One region of the Nocardiopsis sp. iso_186 genome, then DNA from elsewhere that is predicted to be linked to it. Evidence: predicted binding sites of a transcription regulator. Region 1 holds the regulator's gene; the other holds the start of a gene.

Region 1 (8,563 bases):
GGTCGGCGCGGAAACCCGCAAGGCCGTTCTCACCGCCTTGGACGTCCTCGGTTACGAGCGCCCGGCCCGGCTGCGCCAGCGCTCCGCCGGGTTGGTCGGAATGGTCGTTCCCGAGCTGGAGAACCCGATCTTCCCCTTGTTCGCCCAGGCGGCCGAGGGTGCGCTGGCCCAGCACGGGTACACCCCGGTGCTGTGCACGCAGACCCCCGGCGGGATAGCCGAGGACGAGTACGTGGAGATGCTGCTGGAACGCAATGTCTCCGGAATCATCTTCATCTCCGGCCTGCACGCCGACACCACGGCCGACCACGACCGATACCGGGCCCTGCTCGCCCGCGGACTCCCCATCGTCCTGGTGAACGGCTTCGTCGACGGCCTTCCCGCGGCTTTCGTCTCGCCCAACGACCGTTACGCGGCGCAGTTGGCGGTGGACCACCTGGCCGCACTCGGTCACACCCGGATCGGGTTCGCCAGCGGCCCGCAACGCTACGTGCCGGTCCGACGCAGGATGGCCGGTTTCAAGGAAGCGATGGCCGCCAAGGGACTGGAGAGCGACGACCTGGTCGAACTCTCCCTCTTCGGGGTGGAGGGCGGGCACGCCGCGGCGTCCAGGTTGTTGGACCGAGGCGTAACCGCCATCGTGTGCGGATCGGACCTGATGGCCCTGGGTGCCGTCCGCGCCGCTCGACAGCGGGGGCTCTCCGTCCCAGGGGACTGCTCCGTCGTGGGTTACGACGACTCCCAGCTCATCGCCTTCACCGATCCCCCGCTGACCACCGTCCGCCAGCCCATCCAGGCAATGGCGCTGGCCGCTGTGCGCGCGCTGTGCGACGAGATCGCCGGCCATGCGGCTTCCCGTACCGAGTACGTCTTCGACCCCGAACTCGTCGTGCGGGGCTCCACCGGAGCCGCTGCCCGTACGCCCGAGCCCACACGGGCCGCTGCCGCGGGGTGAGGAGCGGCGGCATCGGAAACGGCCGCCATTCGCGTAACGTTCTCCCCATGAACAAGGGGATCGTGCAGTCGGTCAATGTCGGCCGAGCCGTGGACGCGGAATGGGCGGGCACACTCAAGCGCACCGCCATCGACAAAAATCCGGTCCAGGGCAGGGTCCGTGCCCAAACCCTGGGCCTCGACGGCGACGAGCAGGCCGACACCGCCAACCACGGTGGTCCCGACCAGGCCGTCTACGCCTACGCTCGTGAAGAGCTCGATCTGTGGCAGGAGCGGCTGGGACGGCCGCTGCGCGACGGTGTCTTCGGGGAAAACCTCACCACGCGAGGGCTGACGGTCAGCAAGGCGCTGATCGGCGAGCGCTGGCGCATCGGAGATGCCCTGTTGGAGGTGGTGTTGCCCCGCACCCCTTGCGCGGTGTTCAGGAACTGGATCGACGCCCAGGCGTGGGTCAAGCGTTTCACCGAGGAGGCCCGAACCGGCGCTTACCTGCGCGTTCTTGAAGAAGGGGAGATCGGCGCCGGTGACGAGGTCCACATCGAGCACCGCCCCGACCACGGCATCGACATCAGTTCCGCCTTTCGGGCCGGCTACGAACGCGACCTCGACCTCTTGCGTCGTGTAATGGCCCTTCCGGGACGCTCTGACACGTGGAAGGAACCACTGGCCCGAGTCGAGAAGCAGTTGGGCCTGCGGTAGCCCTTCGGTGATGCGGCTCGTGCGGGCCGTACCCGTGCGGTTGCGCCCCGCCCGCCCGTGCACCTGGCGCATCAGGTCCCGGGCGTGCTCGACACTGAAGACATGCCTTCAGTTCCCCTCGACGGTGACCCCGTGCCCGATGACGGCGCCCTGCCCGCGACCGCGCTCGACGGGCTCGGTGACCGGCCGTTCGGAATGTACGTCCATGTCCCGTTCTGCGTCACCCGCTGCGGCTACTGCGACTTCAACACCTATACCGCCGCCGAGCTGCGTTCGCGGGACGGATCAGTCACGGCCTCCCGCGACACCTATGCCGACCAGGCCATCGGTGAACTCGACCTCGCCCGTAGGGTCCTGGGGGAGCGCGCCACCCCGGTCAGCACCGTTTTCGTGGGCGGCGGTACCCCGACGCTGCTGCCCGCAGAGGACCTCGGCCGTATTCTGGCCGCGATCGACACCCGCTTCGGTCTTGCCCCCGGCGTCGAAGTCACCACCGAAGCCAACCCGGAGACAGTGGACGCCGACTATCTCAAGCGGTTGCGCGACGCCGGGTTCACCCGGGTCTCCTTCGGTATGCAGAGCGCCCGTCCCCACGTGCTCCAGGTGTTGGAGCGCACCCACACCCCCGGACGTCCGCAACAGTGCGTCAACTGGGCACGAGAGGCCGGGTTCGATCATGTCAACCTGGACCTGATCTACGGCACACCAGGGGAGACGGACGCCGACTGGAAGGAGTCGCTGGACGCGGCCGTCGCAGCGCGCCCCGACCACGTCTCCGCCTACTCGCTCATCGTGGAGGAGGGCACCCGGTTGGCTGCCCGGGTGCGCAGGGGCGAGCTCACCCCGCCCGACGACGACGTCATGGCCGATCGCTACCTGATGGCGGACGAGCGACTGACCGCTGCCGGACTGCACTGGTATGAGGTGTCCAACTGGGCGGCCGGCGAAAACGCCCGCAGTGCGCACAACCTGCTCTACTGGACCGGCGGGGACTGGTGGGGGGTCGGTCCGGGAGCGCACAGCCATATCGGGGGCACCCGGTGGTGGAACGTCAAACACCCCGCCGCCTACGCCGCGCGACTGGCGGAGGGGCGAACCCCGGCCCAGGCGCGAGAGGTCCTCAACGAGGACGACCGGCGCTTCGAGCGCATTCTGCTGGAGCTGCGCATCCTCCAGGGCTGCCCTCTCGACCTGCTCGACGACGACGGCAGGGCCGCCGCCGCCCGGGCCGTGGCCGAGGGCCTGCTCGCCGCCTCCGACCATGCGCGGGGACGCGCGGTCCTCACCACCCGCGGACGCCTGCTGGCCGACGCGCTCGTCCGTGATCTGACCTGAACGCGTATGCCCCCGGCCGCTGGAATTCGCCCGGCGGCCGGGGGCATACACGTCGGACGAAAGGGCTGCCTACTTCACCATTCGGATGTTGAACGGGTAGGTGTACATCTCGCCCTTGTTGGCAGCCATGCCGCCCAGGACGCAGAAGATGATGTTGACGACCCAGACCACGAACGGCAGGAAGCCCAGGATGCCGAAAGTGACGGCTCCCAGGATGATGGAGACCACGTTGGCGATCAGCATCACGATCTGGAAATTGAGCGCCTCAAGCGAATGGTGTCGAAGGTAGGGAGACTCATCCTTCTTGACCAGGTAGAACACCAGCGGGCCGAGGAACGACACCAGGATTCCGCTCAGGTGGATCAGCAGACCGAAGGTGTTCTCGTCGCTGCTGCCGGGACGCTGGCCGTATCCGGGCTGCTGGCCGTATGCGGGCTGCTGGCCGTATGCGGGCGGCGGTTGTGGGGCGTCGTAACCGCCGGGGTAGCCCTGCTGGGGAGGCTGCTGGCCGTAGCCGGCGTGCCCCCCGGAAGGCTGGCCGTATCCGGGCTCCCCTCCGGGGGCCTGCCCGTACCCGGGCGGCGGTTGCTGGCCGTAGCCCGACTGCCCCCCGGTGCTGTAGGGGTCTGATCCATGGCCGCCCTGGCCGTCGGGGCCGTTCGGGGGCGGGTAGGCGTTGCTCATGATCGGTCCTCGTCTTCCGTCCCGTGTGGGGTGCGCAGCACGTGGGCGCTTGGACATCGCGGTCGCCACCGCATGGCCCTGGTGGCGATTCTGAACGGCTTTGCGGCGGCCGTCCAGTAAGGCCGTTCGGTGGGTGGCGAACCATTCCTTCACTCGGACGGGTCCGCCACCATCGGGGTTCCCGCTACTTCACCATCCGCAGCGCGACCGGGTAGCGGTACAGCGCACCCTTGTTGGCCGCGAGTGCCGCGAGGACCCCGAAGATGATCGAGACCAGCCAGACGACCATCAGCAGCCCCGATCCGATCGGTGACAGCCCCGGGTTGTAGATGCCCAGCGCGATGAAGACGATCGTGCTGATGATGTAGGGGATCAGCAGGGTCAGCTGGAAGTTCAGGGCCTCTGTCGCGTGGTGGCGTACGAACGGGGAACTGTCCTTCTTCATCAGGAAGACGACCAGAGCCGGCAACCAGCCGGCGCAGGCGATGATCGCCCCGGAGAGGTGCGGGATCATCGCCCAGGTGGTTTCCCCTTGGTGGTCCGCCCCACCCGCAGGTTGCCCGAACTGGTCGGTTCCGCCCTGCTGATAGTCGGTCTGTCCGTAGCCCTGCTGGACGGCCTCCTGTTGGCCGTATCCGGGGTAGCCGCCCGAGGACTGGCCGTATCCGGGTTGCGCGCTCGGCTGAGGGTAACCGGAGGACTGCTCCCCTTGCTGGGGGTAGCCGGGGTACTGCTGTTGTCCGTAGCCCTGCGGGGACGGCTGGCCGTACCCCTGCTGTCCGCCCGAGGGCTGGCCGTATCCGGGCTGGGCGCCTTGTTGGGGGTATCCGGGCTGTTGGCCGTAGCCGGGGTACTGCTGCTGTCCGTAGCCCTGCGGGGACGGCTGGCCGTACCCCTGCTGTCCGCCCGAGGGCTGGCCGTATCCGGGCTGCGCGTCTTGTTGGGGGTATCCGGGCTGTTGGCCGTAGCCGGGGTACTGCTGCTGTCCGTAGCCGGGAGTTCCCCCGGACGGTTGTCCCTGGTTCTCCGGTGGGCCCTGCGGGTACCCGGGCTGCTGGTGGCCGTACCCCTGCTGTCCGCCCGAGGGCTGGCCGTATCCCGGATGGGGCTGGGCTTGGCCGTACCCCGGCTGCGCACCGGAGGGTTGCGCGTAGCCGGGCTGTCCGCCCGAGGGCTGGCCGTATCCGGGCCGTCCCCCGGAGGACTGCCCGTGTCCGGCCTGCTCGTCGTGCTGTTCCTGACCGTAGCCCTGCTGGCCGCCGCTGTCGGCCTGGCCGCCGGGCTGTTCGCCGTGGGGAGGCGTGCCGTGGTCCGGCTCACGGCCCGGAGGGCCGTCCTGGGGTGGCGGGTAGTTGGGAGGTGTCTCGCTCATGGTTTCCCTTGGCTATGCCGATTGCGGTGGGCCGTAGAACACGCCGGTCCCTGCTCCTGAGCCTATTGCCGGTCCAGGTGGGGGGCAGTGACGAAGTCGATCAATTCTTCGACGCGTCCGAGCAGCTCAGGTTCCAGGTCCGCGTAGGACCGCACCGAACCGAGGATGCGCTGCCACGCTTCGCCCGGCTCCATCCGCCAGCCGAGTGCGTCCAGTACCCCTTCTTTCCAGGGAATCCCCCGAGGAACATCCGGCCAGCGACGAATTCCCACGGTCGCCGGTTTCACCGCGGCCCACACGTCGATGTAGGGGTGCCCCACGACCAGAACGTGCGGGGAGGTCACCTGGCCGGCGATCCGACTCTCTTTCGACCCGTCCACCAGGTGGTCCACCAGTACACCGAGGCGTCGCTGAGGGGCGGGGGAGAACTCCGCCACGACGTCGGGAAGATGGTCCACACCCTCCAGGTATTCCACAACCACGCCCTCCACCCGCAGGTCGTGGCCCCAGATCTTCTCCACGAGGTCCGCGTCGTGGGCGCCCTCCACGTAGATCCGACTCTCCTTGGCCACCCGCGATCTGACGTCACGAACGGCGACGGAACCCGACGCACTGCGCAGCGGGGCGCTGGAGACGGTCGGGGAGGGGCGTACCAGGGTCACCGGCGCACCGTCGATCAGAAAGGCCGCCGGGGCGAGATCGAACACCCGGGTGCGTCCGGCGCGGTCCTCAAGTGTGACGGTCTGCTTGTCCCAGGCGACGATCGCGCCGCAGAAGCCCTCGTCGGCCGATTCCGCGACGAGGCCCCGTTGGGCCGGAACCTCGGGCACACTGCCCTTACGGGGGCGGCGCCAGTCTCCGGCCAGTACGTCGTTGCCGTATTTCGGGGAGTGAGAAGACACGGCCCCGGATTTTAGCGACCTCCCCCGACCGTTTGGGGGTTCCCCCCGGCCCATGGCGTGTTGGCCGGCCGTGTGGGGATCGTCGCCATCGAGCGCTCCCGCCGGCGGGGCTCGGGGCGGCATCGATTCGAGAAAGTCGTCCAGCTGCAAAAATACTGCGGAACTGCCGGGAAGGAGCCCGTTGGGAGGTGCGCCGGGCCGGACCGATTCAGCGCCGTCCGGAGCAGGCTTGCTCTGCGGCGTAGAATTAGCACTTGAGACCACGGAGTGCCAGCAGGAGGTGAGCGCGTGCTTGACGACCGCAAACTCGCGGTGCTGCGTGCCATCGTCGAGGACTACGTGTCCACGAACGAGCCCGTAGGTTCCAAGGCGCTGGTTGACCGGCACAGCCTTGGAGTCTCCCCGGCGACCATTCGCAACGACATGGTGTCCCTCGAAGAGGAGGGCTACATCGCCCAGCCCCACACCAGTGCGGGGCGGGTCCCCACGGACAAGGGTTACCGGCTCTTCGTCAACCGGCTCTCGACCGTCAAGCCGCTGTCCAGGCCGGAGCGGCGTGCGATCGAGACCTTCCTGTCCGGCGCCGTGGACCTCGACGAGATCGTGGCCCGCACGGTTCGCCTGCTCGCCCAGCTGACCCGCCAGGTGGCGGTCGTGCAGTACCCGTCCCTGACGCGGTCCTGCGTCCAACACATCGAACTCGTCCCACTGGGGCCGCAGCGTGTCATGATGGTGCTCATCACCGACACCGGCCGAGTGGATCAGCGTGTCATCGACGGACTGCTGTCGGTCACCGATGAGGCGGTCGAGAACCTGCGCAGCGTGTTGAACCGTGCCCTCATCGGCAAGTGGCTCACCGACGTCCCGCAGACCGTCTCCACGATTCCCGCCCAGATTCCCGCAGACGACCGCCCCCTCGCCCACGCGGTGCTTTCGGTCCTGATGGAGAGCCTGGTCGAGAAGCGCGAGGAGAAGGTCGTTCTCGGTGGTACCGCCAACCTCGCCGCGAAGGGTTTCTCCACCAGTCTTCGCGACGTCCTGGAGGCGCTGGAAGAAAACGTCGTCCTCATCCGTTTGCTGGGTGAGGCGGCCGACCCGTCGATGCTGACAGTACGCATCGGGGCTGAGAACTCACACGAGGGCTTGCACACCACGTCGATCATTTCCGCCGGCTACGGCATCGGTGACCAGCCGCTTGCCAAGCTCGGGGTCGTCGGCCCGACTCGAATGGACTACCCAGGAACGATGGGAGCGGTACGCGCTGTGGCAAGGTACGTCGGTCAGATCTTGGCGGGACAGTAAGTGGCCAGAGACTATTACGAGATCCTCGGTGTCCGCCGAGACGCCTCCCAGGACGAGATCAAGAAGGCATATCGTCAACTCGCGCGTGAGCTGCACCCGGACGTCAACCCCGACCCGGTGACGCAGGAGCGCTTCAAAGAGGTGGCCCAGGCATACGAGGTCCTCTCCAACACCGAGAAACGCCGCATGTTCGACATGGGTGTCAACCCCTTCGCCCCCGCGGGCGGTGGCGGGCCGGGCGGGTTCGGGGGTGGCGCGGGGGGATTCCCCTTCGACGACATCATGAACGCCTTCTTCGGCGGAGGCGGCCAGCAGGCCGGCCGTTCACCGCGTGATCGTGCACGTCGCGGGCGCAGCGTCAAGGTGCGCATCGAACTCGACCTCGCCGAGACCGCCTTCGGCGTCACCAAGGACGTCACCTTCCCCACCGCCATCGTGTGTGACACCTGCCATGGTGAGGGCACCGCCGCGGGCAGTCACCGTGAGACCTGTGACATGTGCGCCGGCCGCGGTGAGGTCTCCCAGGTCACCCGGTCCTTCCTCGGCCAGGTCATGACGACCCGACCGTGTCCGCAGTGCTCCGGCCAGGGCAGCACCATCAAGAACCCCTGTGCCGACTGCGCCGGCGAGGGTCGGGTGCGCGAGCGCGTCACCCGCAAGGTCCAGATTCCCGCGGGCGTCGAGGACGGTACCCAGATCCAGCTCGCCGGCGAGGGCGAGGTCGGCCCCAACGGCGGTCCGCGCGGTGACATCTTCTTGGAGATCGTGCAGCGTCCGCACCCGATCTTCGAGCGGCGCGGGGACGATCTGCACTGCACCGTCACGGTCCCGATGGCGGCGGCCGCCCTCGGAGCGTCACTGACCATCGAGACCCTCGACGGCAACGAGGAGATCGATCTGCGTCCGGGGACCAACTCCGGTCAGGTCATTACCCTGGAGGCGCGCGGATGCAAGCACCTCAACGAGGCGGGCCGCGGTGACCTGCTGATCCACGTCACCGTCGAGACTCCCGGCCGTCTCGACGACGAACAGGAGGCGCTCTTGCGCAAGTTCGCCGAGCTGCGTGGGGAGGACCACCCGCCCGGCAAGTTCAGCCCGGGGCACGGCAACCTCTTCTCCCGTCTGCGCGACGCGTTTGGGGCCCGGTGACACCTCCGGTCTTCCTCACCGAATCGGGTGATCTCGATGGTGACCGGATGGTGCTTGGCGGTTCTGAGGGCCGCCATGCCGCCACCGTGCGCAGGCTCGCCGTCGGCGAGGTGGTCCACCTCGCCGACGGCGCCGGCACCAGAGCGCGCTGCGAGGTCGTCGCGGT
Region 2 (8,563 bases), 2.1 Mb from region 1:
GAACGAGCGACCGCGCATCGCGCCCAGCGAGCCCATGCCCCGGTAGGACTTGAACTGCTTGCCGTTGATGAAGATGAGTTCGCCCGGGCTCTCCTCGACCCCGGCCAGCAGACTGCCCAGCATTACGGCGCTGGCACCCGCGACGATCGCCTTGGCGATGTCACCGGAGTACTGGAGGCCACCGTCGGCGATGACCGGAACGCCGGCCGGTCCGGCCGCCTTCGCTGCCTCAAGAACCGCGGTGACCTGGGGCGCGCCCACTCCGGCAACCACACGGGTGGTGCAGATGGAGCCGGGACCCACACCGACCTTGATGGCGTCCGCACCGGCGTCAACCAGGGCCTGGGCACCGGCACGGGTGGCAATGTTGCCCGCCATGACGTCGGCCCTGGTGTTGGCCTTGAGTTTGGCGATCATCTCCAGGACGCCGGTGGAGTGCCCGTGGGCGGTGTTGACCACGATGAAGTCGGCACCGGATTCGACCAGGGCGTGGGCTCGCTGCTCCGCGTCAACACCGACGCCGACGGCCGCTCCCACCACGAGTCGGCCCTCGGCGTCCTTCGTGGCGTCGGGGTACTGCTCGCTCTTGGTGAAGTCCTTGACCGTGATCAGTCCGCGCAGCCGGCCCTGCTGGTTGACGAGCGGCAGTTTCTCGATCTTGTTGTCGCGCAGAAGCACGAAAGCCTCGTCGCGCGACACGCCGACCGGTGCGGTGACCAGCGGCATCGGTGTCATGACGTCACGGACCAGTCGGGTGCGGTCCTCTTCAAAACGCATGTCGCGATTGGTGACGATTCCGACGAGGCGACCTTCACCGTCGGTCACCGGCGCGCCGGAGATCCGGTAGTGGGCACTCAGCTCCTCGACGTCGGCGAGGGTGTCGTCGGGGCTACAGGTCACCGGATCGGTGATCATGCCGGCCTCGGACCGCTTGACGAGGTCCACCTGGGCGGCCTGGTCCTCGATGGTGAGGTTGCGGTGCAGCACGCCCGCTCCACCTTGGCGAGCCATCGCCACGGCCATCCGGGACTCGGTGACGGTGTCCATTGCCGCCGAGAGCAGCGGAATTTGCAACGTGATGTTGCGGGAGAGCCTGGTCGTGGGCTCGGCGTCGCCGGGTTGAAGGTCGGAGTAGGCGGGCACCAGCAGGACGTCGTCATAGGTGAGGCCGGGACCGAGCACCTTCTGGACGTCCTGTGAGCTCCCCGATTGATTCAGCGACATGACACCTTCCAACCGCGCGGCAGCTTGCCTTTTCATCCTAGGCCGCACTCACTACCGGGCGGGGACCAAACTCCGAGTCGGGAGACTCACAGCACCGGGACCGCTCACCGGCGGCGACGGCTCCCCCGGCCTCGGGGCACTGCGCAGCAGGGAATTGCGGTCCGACGGGCCCGGCCCCGACCACCACGGCGCGAACCGGAAAAAGCGACAGGGTGGCCGGCCGACCGCGAACGGCTAGAAGAGGCGGTTCGCCAGGGCCACCTGCCGAAGCCGAGCCAGAGCTCGGTGCTGGGCAACCCGAACCGCTCCGGGCGACATTCCCAGTACATGTCCCGTCTCATCAGCAGAAAGACCCGCAATCACACGCATGGCGAGCAGCCGTCGCTGCTGCTCGGGAAGTTCGCTCAGCAGTGCCCTTGCCCGCTCGGCCTCCACCGTGCGCACCACGGACTCTTCCGGGCCCGGGGCGTCGTCGGCACGTTCGGGGACCGAATCGGTGGGGACGTCGGCGCGAGTGGAGCCGCGCAGCGCGTCGGCGACCTTGTGCGCGGCGATACCGAACACGAATGAGGCGAAGGGGCGTCCGCGGTCTTGGTAGCGCGGAAGGGCAACGAGCAGGGCGATGCAGACCTCTTGGGCCACATCGTCGGAGTAGTGGGCGTAACCGGAGACGCGGGCGAGCCGGGCTCGACAGTACCTGAGCACCATTGGGCGGACCTCGCGGAGGAGCGAGTCCATCGCTCCGTCGTCCCCCTGGACGGCCAGCGATGTCAGGTGGTCGAGCGCCGCATCGTCCGCCTTCGGCAAGACAGCAGGTCTTTGCGCGAGCATGGCCCCCGCGACGCGTAGATCCGTCACATATCGAATGATGCCCACTCGTGGAGAGTCACACGTCACGATTCTCGGCAACAGAATGATTACATTTGGGACTTTTGCTGTCGTAGTGCCGAAAAGCGCGCGTGTCCCGGGCTGGCGCCCGGGACACGCATGGTATCGCCCATTCGACGAAACGTCGGGCGCGACCGGCTCGGCTCCTAGTGACCGTGGCCGTGGCCGTGGCCGCCCGCGGCCTCGTCGTCCTCCTCGGGCTTGTCCACGACAAGAACCTCGGTGGTGAGCAGCATGCCGGCGATGGACGCGGCGTTCTGCACGGCGGAGCGGGTGACCTTGACCGGGTCGATGATGCCCTGGGCGACGAGGTCGCCGTACTCACCGGTGGCCGCGTTGTAGCCCTGTCCGGGCTCCAACTCGGCGATCTTGGCGGTCACGACGTAGCCCTCGGCGCCGGCGTTCACCGCGATCCAGCGCGCCGGCTCGACCAGCGCACGACGCACGATGGCCACACCGGTGGCCTCGTCGCCGGTGAGGCCCAGGCCGTCCTCCAGCGCCTTGGCCGCGTGTACGAGGGAGGCACCTCCACCGGGGATGATGCCTTCTTCGACGGCCGCGCGGGTCGCGGAGATGGCGTCCTCGAGACGGTGCTTCTTCTCCTTGAGCTCGACCTCGGTGGCCGCACCCACCCGCAGGACGCTCACGCCGCCGGCCAGCTTGGCCAGACGCTCCTGGAGCTTCTCGCGGTCCCAGTCGGAGTCGCTGGCTTCGATCTCCTTGCGGATCTGGCTGATCCGCTCGGTGACCTCGGTCTGCTCGCCCGCACCGTTGACGATGGTCGTCGCGTCCTTGGTGACGGTGATACGGCGTGCCGTGCCCAGCACGTCGAGTTCGGCGTTCTCCAGGGTCAGGCCGACCTCTTCTGCGATGACCTGACCGCCGGTGAGGGTCGCGATGTCCTGGAGCATGGCCTTGCGGCGCTCACCGAAGCCGGGCGCCTTGACCGCCGCGACGTTGAGCGCCCCGCGCAGCTTGTTGAGGGTGAGCGCGCTCAGCGCGTCGCCGTCGATGTCCTCGGCGATGATGAGCAGCGGCTTCTTGGTCTGGACGATCTTCTCCAGCAGCGGCAGCAGCTCGTTGAGGCTGGAGATCTTGCCCTGGTTGATCAGGATCAGGGCGTCTTCCAGCACCGCCTCCTGGCGGTCGCCGTCGGTGACGAAGTAGGGCGAGATGTAGCCCTTGTCGAACTGCAGGCCCTCGGTGAACTCCAGGTCCATGCCGAAGGTCTGGGACTCCTCGACGGTGATGACACCGTCCTTGCCGACCTTGTCGAACGCCTCGGCGATGAGTTCGCCGATCTGCTCGTCCTGCGCGGAGTTGGTCGCGACGTAGGCGATGTCGGCGCGCTCGCCGATCTCGCGGGCCTGGGAGAGCAGGGTCTCGGAGACGGCGCGCGCGGCGGCGTCGATGCCCTTCTTGAGGGAGAGACCGGACGCCCCGGCGGCAACACTGCGCAGACCCTCGCGCACCAGTGCCTGCGCCAGCACCGTGGCGGTGGTGGTGCCGTCACCGGCGGCGTCGTTGGTCTTGGTGGCGACCTCCTTGACGAGCTGGGCGCCCAGGTTCTCGTAGGGGTCGTCCAGCTCCACCTCACGCGCGACGGTCACACCGTCGTTGGTGATGGTGGGAGCACCGAACTTCTTGTCAATGACCACGTTGCGGCCACGCGGGCCGAGCGTGACCTTGACCGCGTTGGCGAGACGGTCCACACCGCGCTCAAGCGAGCGCCGCGCGTCGTCCTCGAATTCCAGGATCTTCGGCATGGGTTCCTCGGTTCCTCAAAGTCAAGTACGGCGGGCGAGTGGACCCCGCCCGCCGGGGGCACATGAAAGACGCGCGGGCGGATGTCGTGAAACCCCGCCCGCGCGCCGTCATGCATTACCCGGAAAAGGTGTTTTCCGAGGTCTTACTTCTCGACGACCGCGAGCAGGTCGCGGGCGGAGAGCACGAGGTAGTCCTCGTTGTTGTACTTGACCTCGGTGCCGCCGTACTTGCTGTAGAGGACGAGGTCGCCCTCCTTGACGTCCAGCGGAATACGCTTCTCGCCCTCGTCGTCCCAGCGACCCGGGCCCACGGCAACGACACGGCCCTCTTGGGGCTTCTCCTTGGCGGTGTCCGGGATGACCAGGCCAGACGCGGTGGTCTGCTCGGCTTCGAGCGGCTGGACGACGACGCGGTCCTCAAGCGGCTTGAGAACAGTCTTGGTGGCGGTCAACACGGTGTGACCTCCCCCTTCAGAATCGCTGATTGTGAAACGGCATGCAGGTAAAAGGGGCGACCACGGCGGCCTGTCGTCGCGGGTGCCAGACCGGCCTCGTCGCGGTTAGCACTCTACCCTTGAGAGTGCCAATATGGAACAGTAGTCGCGTGCATCCAGCTCGTCAAACAACAGGTCACGGGGGAACGCGAGGGTGACAAACGGGCCGATAGCGGGGCTACTCGCGCTGCTCACACCGGCAGGACGCGGAGTATTGGAGGGTCTGGACCCCGCTGAGATCGATGCCGATCCGCTGAAAGCCGCCACTCGGTTGCGCGCCGACCCCGCACTGGCGAAAAGCCACTGGGACGTACCGACGACCGAGCTCGTCAACGCCGCGCTCACCCAAGCCCGGCTGCGCGGGCGGGCCAAGGAGAAATTCGGACCGGCCGCGGACCGGATGTTCTTCACCCCCAATGGACTGGAGCAGGCGACCAGGGCTCCGGTCGCACGGCACCGCGCGGGCAGATTCGCGGCGCGGCTGGGCCCCGGCGGCGAGCCGCCGGTGGGCGACCTGTGCTGCGGGATCGGCGCGGACCTGATCGCCATGGCGGAGGAGGGGCTGGCCGTCGAAGGCGTGGACCTGGATCCGTTCACGTTGACCGTGGCCCAGGCCAACATCGAGGCGATGGGCCTGACCGGGCTGGCGCGGGTCCGCGCCGGTGACGCCAGTGCGGTCGCCCCCGAGGACTACTCGGCGGTCTTCTGCGACCCCGCCAGACGCGGCGCGCGCGGCCGGATCTTCAACCCCCACGCCTACTCCCCCTCCTGGGACACCGTGACCCGGCTGGCCGAGGCAGCACCCGCCGCCTGCGTGAAAGCCGCCCCTGGCATCCCGCACGACCTGGTGCCGAAGGAGGTCAGCGCCGAGTGGATATCGGTGGACTGGGAGGTCAAGGAAGCCGCACTGTGGTTCGGGGGGCTGGTCGAGGAGTCCGGCCCGACCCGGAGCGCCACGTTGATCCGGACCAAGGGCGCGACACCGGGGACAACCACGCTGACGGCCGATCCCGACCTGGGCGCCCCCGAGGTTTCCGCCCCACGTGGCTACCTCTACGAGCCGGACGGCGCGGTCGTGCGCTCGCATCTGGTGGCCGAGGCGGCACGGGCGGTGGACGGCGCGCTCATCGATCCGGCTATCGCCTACATCACTTCGGACCGGCTCGTCCGCACTCCGCTCTGCCGCGCCTACGTGGTCCACGAGGTGACGCCGTTCTCCCTGAAGCGACTCAGGGCGGCGCTGCGGGAACGCGACGCCGGAAAGATAACGATTAAGAAACGCGGTTCCGCCGTGGACGTGGACAAACTGCGCCGCGACCTCAAGGCGTCCGGACCCGAATCGGCCGTGGTCGTCCTCACCCGAATCGGCGATCGCCCCTTCTACCTGCTGTGCAGCGAGGTCAGCGGGGACGCCTAGCCGGGGGACGCGAACCCCGCACGCCCACCACGCCTCGCGGAAGGCCAAGGAAAGCAACATATAACCAAGTCAAGGGCGTTCCCCAAAAACAGGTATCTTCGCCACTTCCTTGGGGTGGACCATGATCATGTCGTTAAACTGAACTCACTGAATCCTTTCTCCCCTGTCTCGTGGATTCGTCTGGCAATCCCCAAGTCCGACCGGCTGCACCCGGCTCGCTAGCCGTCCCGCATGGCCATAGCGCCTACTCAAAGTAGACGGACCATCGCCCAACGTCACGAACATGGGGGCCGGACCCCCTTTTCGCCGGCCGCATACCTTGCCAGACTTCCACGGGAACACCACCCGTCCGAGGTTGATGAGGACGGGAGGCGCCATATCAAAAGGAGCACCTCGGTGGAACAGACGAACCACAACTTCCTCAATGGAGGAGGTCAGACCGGGATTTCCGACCGGATGCGGGATCTGCTCTCCCGGGCTGCCCAGGACCACGTCTCCGAGCAGAAGTCACAGGGCGCGATCACCGAGGAGATGCGCCAGCGCCTTGAGGGCATGGAATGGCTCCTTCGCGAATTCCGCGAACGTGAACTGTCGGCCCTGGCCGAGGCCGTGGCCGGCGTGCAGGCCCGCGTGGACGAGCTGTCCGCGCGTCCGCCGGAATGGGCCGAGACCCTCGCCGAGCACATCGAACAGGTCGGAGTGAGGGTCAAGCCGCTTGCCGACCTGCCTTCTCTTCGATCCGACGTCACCGCGGTCGCGGGCGACCTCGACACGACGCTGAGTCGGTTGGCCGGCCTCAGTGACACATCGGCGCGCTCAAGCGGTCGGCTGAACGAGCTGGGCGAGCGGATGGAGACCCTCGCCACGAGCGTGGACGCGCGCTTCAACCGCATCGACGAGGCGCTGGAGTCGTTGAGTACCCGCGCGGCGACGATGGAGAGCGCCGTCGCCACGACCACCGAGCGCTTGGACCAACAACACGAGGAGTCTCTCGACCGGGCCACCGAGCACCACGAGGCGCTCACCGCGAAGCTGGACGAACGTCACGACGCCTTGGCCAGCAGCCTGGACACCCATCACACCGGGCTCACCGCCAGCCTCGACGAACGGCACGAAGCAGTCACCGGCGCCGTCACCGATGCGCGCCAGGCCCTGGAGCGCCTGACCGCCGAGGGCCGCGCGGCCTTGACCCAGGCCATCGCCGAACAGCACGAGACGACCCGGGAACTGGCCGAAGCCCACCAGAGCGCCGTCACCAGCAAACTCGACACCCAACACGAGAACCTGGGCACCAAACTCGACGAACACGGCGAAGCACTCACCACCAAGCTCGACGCCCACCACGAGGCCACCCGGGAACTCGCCGAAACCCACCAGAGCGCCGTCACCAGCAAACTCGACACCCAACACGAGAACCTGGGCACCAAACTCGACGAACACGGCGAAGCACTCACCACCAAGCTCGACGCCCACCACGAGGCCACCCGGGAACTCGCCGAAACCCACCAGAGCGCCGTCACCAGCAAACTCGACACCCAACACGAGAACCTGGGCACCAAACTCGACGAACACGGCGAAGCACTCACCACCAAGCTCGACGCCCACCACGAGGCCACCCGGGAACTCGCCGAAACCCACCAGAGCGCCGTCACCAGCAAACTCGACACCCAACACGAGAACCTGGGCACCAAACTCGACGAACACGGCGAGAACCTCAGCGCCAAGATCACCCACGGCACGGACTTCCTCAGCACCCAGGCCGACGAGAACCACGCCGAGGCGACCGCGGCCGTGGCCGACGCGAACACCGCCGTGGCGGCCCTCACCACCGCAACCAACGAGCGGCTCGCCGACATGCGCGAGCAGTTGCGCAAGCACCGGTCGGAACTGCACGAACGGCTGGAGACACAGCACGCCGAACTGCGCGAGCGCGACGAGGAGCAGCACGAGGTGCTGTCGGAGAAACTGGCCGAGACCGCCGAGACATTGCGTGCGCGCCTAGACGCCAACCACACCGAGGCGTCCTCCGCGATCGCCGAGGTCGCCGGATCGGTGGCACAGACGGCTGGAGCGGTCTCCGCGTTGGCAGAACGCTCGGAGACCCGCCAGACCGAACTACGGGCCTTCGTGGACGAGAACGCCCAGGCCCTCACCGCCAAGACCGGCGAACAGCACGGTGCACTGGTCGAGCTGTTCGAGGAGCACCGTTCGTCCGTCCGTAGCCACCTTGAGCAGCAGGAACGGGAACTGTCCAACCGCATCGACGGGCATCTGAACACGGTCACCGGCAAGGTCGAGAGCCAGCACGACTCGCTGACCGGGAAGTTCGAGCATGGACTGGGCCGTCTCAGTGACCGTTTCGACACCTTTGAAGGCCACTTCGACGGCAGTTTCGAGGGTGTGGAAGGCAAACTCGACGGGCTGGGCGGTCGCCTGGAGGGCCTCGACGGACGGGTCACCGGTGTCGAAGGCAAGTTCGAGGGTGTCCACGGACACTTCGACGGGGTGGACGGCCGGCTGGAGGCCATCGACGACCGGTTGGAGTCGCTGAACCAGCGCATCGGCCAGCTCCCGGCCTCCATGGAGGTCAACGAGGTGCACCGCCGTCTGACCGAACTGGTCAACCGACCGATCATCGACCACGGCAACCGGTTCGACTCGCTGGACAAGAAACTGGGCGACTCCCTGGACCCGCTGCTGGGCGAACTCCGCTCGCGCCCCGACCGGCACGAGTTCGAGGAGACCATCAGTGACGCCGTGGAGACCTCGCACGA

What was found. Region 1 encodes HrcA, which represses chaperone genes, less so after heat shock. Its sites were predicted from a motif close to TTGGCACTCTCNNNNNGAGAGTGCCAA; they were not measured.
Region 2: groES (co-chaperone GroES) is a predicted target of HrcA. The motif match lies at 4,439-4,465, and genes of this name have one in related genera.

What each region holds. Positions count from the first base shown of each region.
Region 1 is NZ_CM149670.1:4,081,254-4,089,816, reverse strand. It holds gene AC0VYP_RS17995 (LacI family DNA-binding transcriptional regulator) at 1-955, shown strand, start outside; gene AC0VYP_RS17990 (MOSC domain-containing protein) at 1,003-1,653, shown strand; gene hemW (radical SAM family heme chaperone HemW) at 1,756-2,988, shown strand; gene AC0VYP_RS17980 (magnetosome magnetite crystal formation protein family) at 3,058-3,672, opposite strand; gene AC0VYP_RS17975 (DUF4870 domain-containing protein) at 3,857-5,044, opposite strand; gene AC0VYP_RS17970 (DUF3097 domain-containing protein) at 5,107-5,946, opposite strand; gene hrcA (heat-inducible transcriptional repressor HrcA) at 6,235-7,248, shown strand; gene dnaJ (molecular chaperone DnaJ) at 7,249-8,397, shown strand; gene AC0VYP_RS17955 (16S rRNA (uracil(1498)-N(3))-methyltransferase) at 8,394-8,563, shown strand, end outside.
Region 2 is NZ_CM149670.1:612,275-620,837, reverse strand. It holds gene guaB (IMP dehydrogenase) at 1-1,224, opposite strand, end outside; gene AC0VYP_RS02905 (sigma-70 family RNA polymerase sigma factor) at 1,459-2,055, opposite strand; gene groL (chaperonin GroEL) at 2,259-3,878, opposite strand; gene groES (co-chaperone GroES) at 4,022-4,333, opposite strand; gene AC0VYP_RS02890 (class I SAM-dependent methyltransferase) at 4,527-5,789, shown strand; gene AC0VYP_RS02885 (apolipoprotein A-IV repeat region-like domain-containing protein) at 6,186-8,563, shown strand, end outside.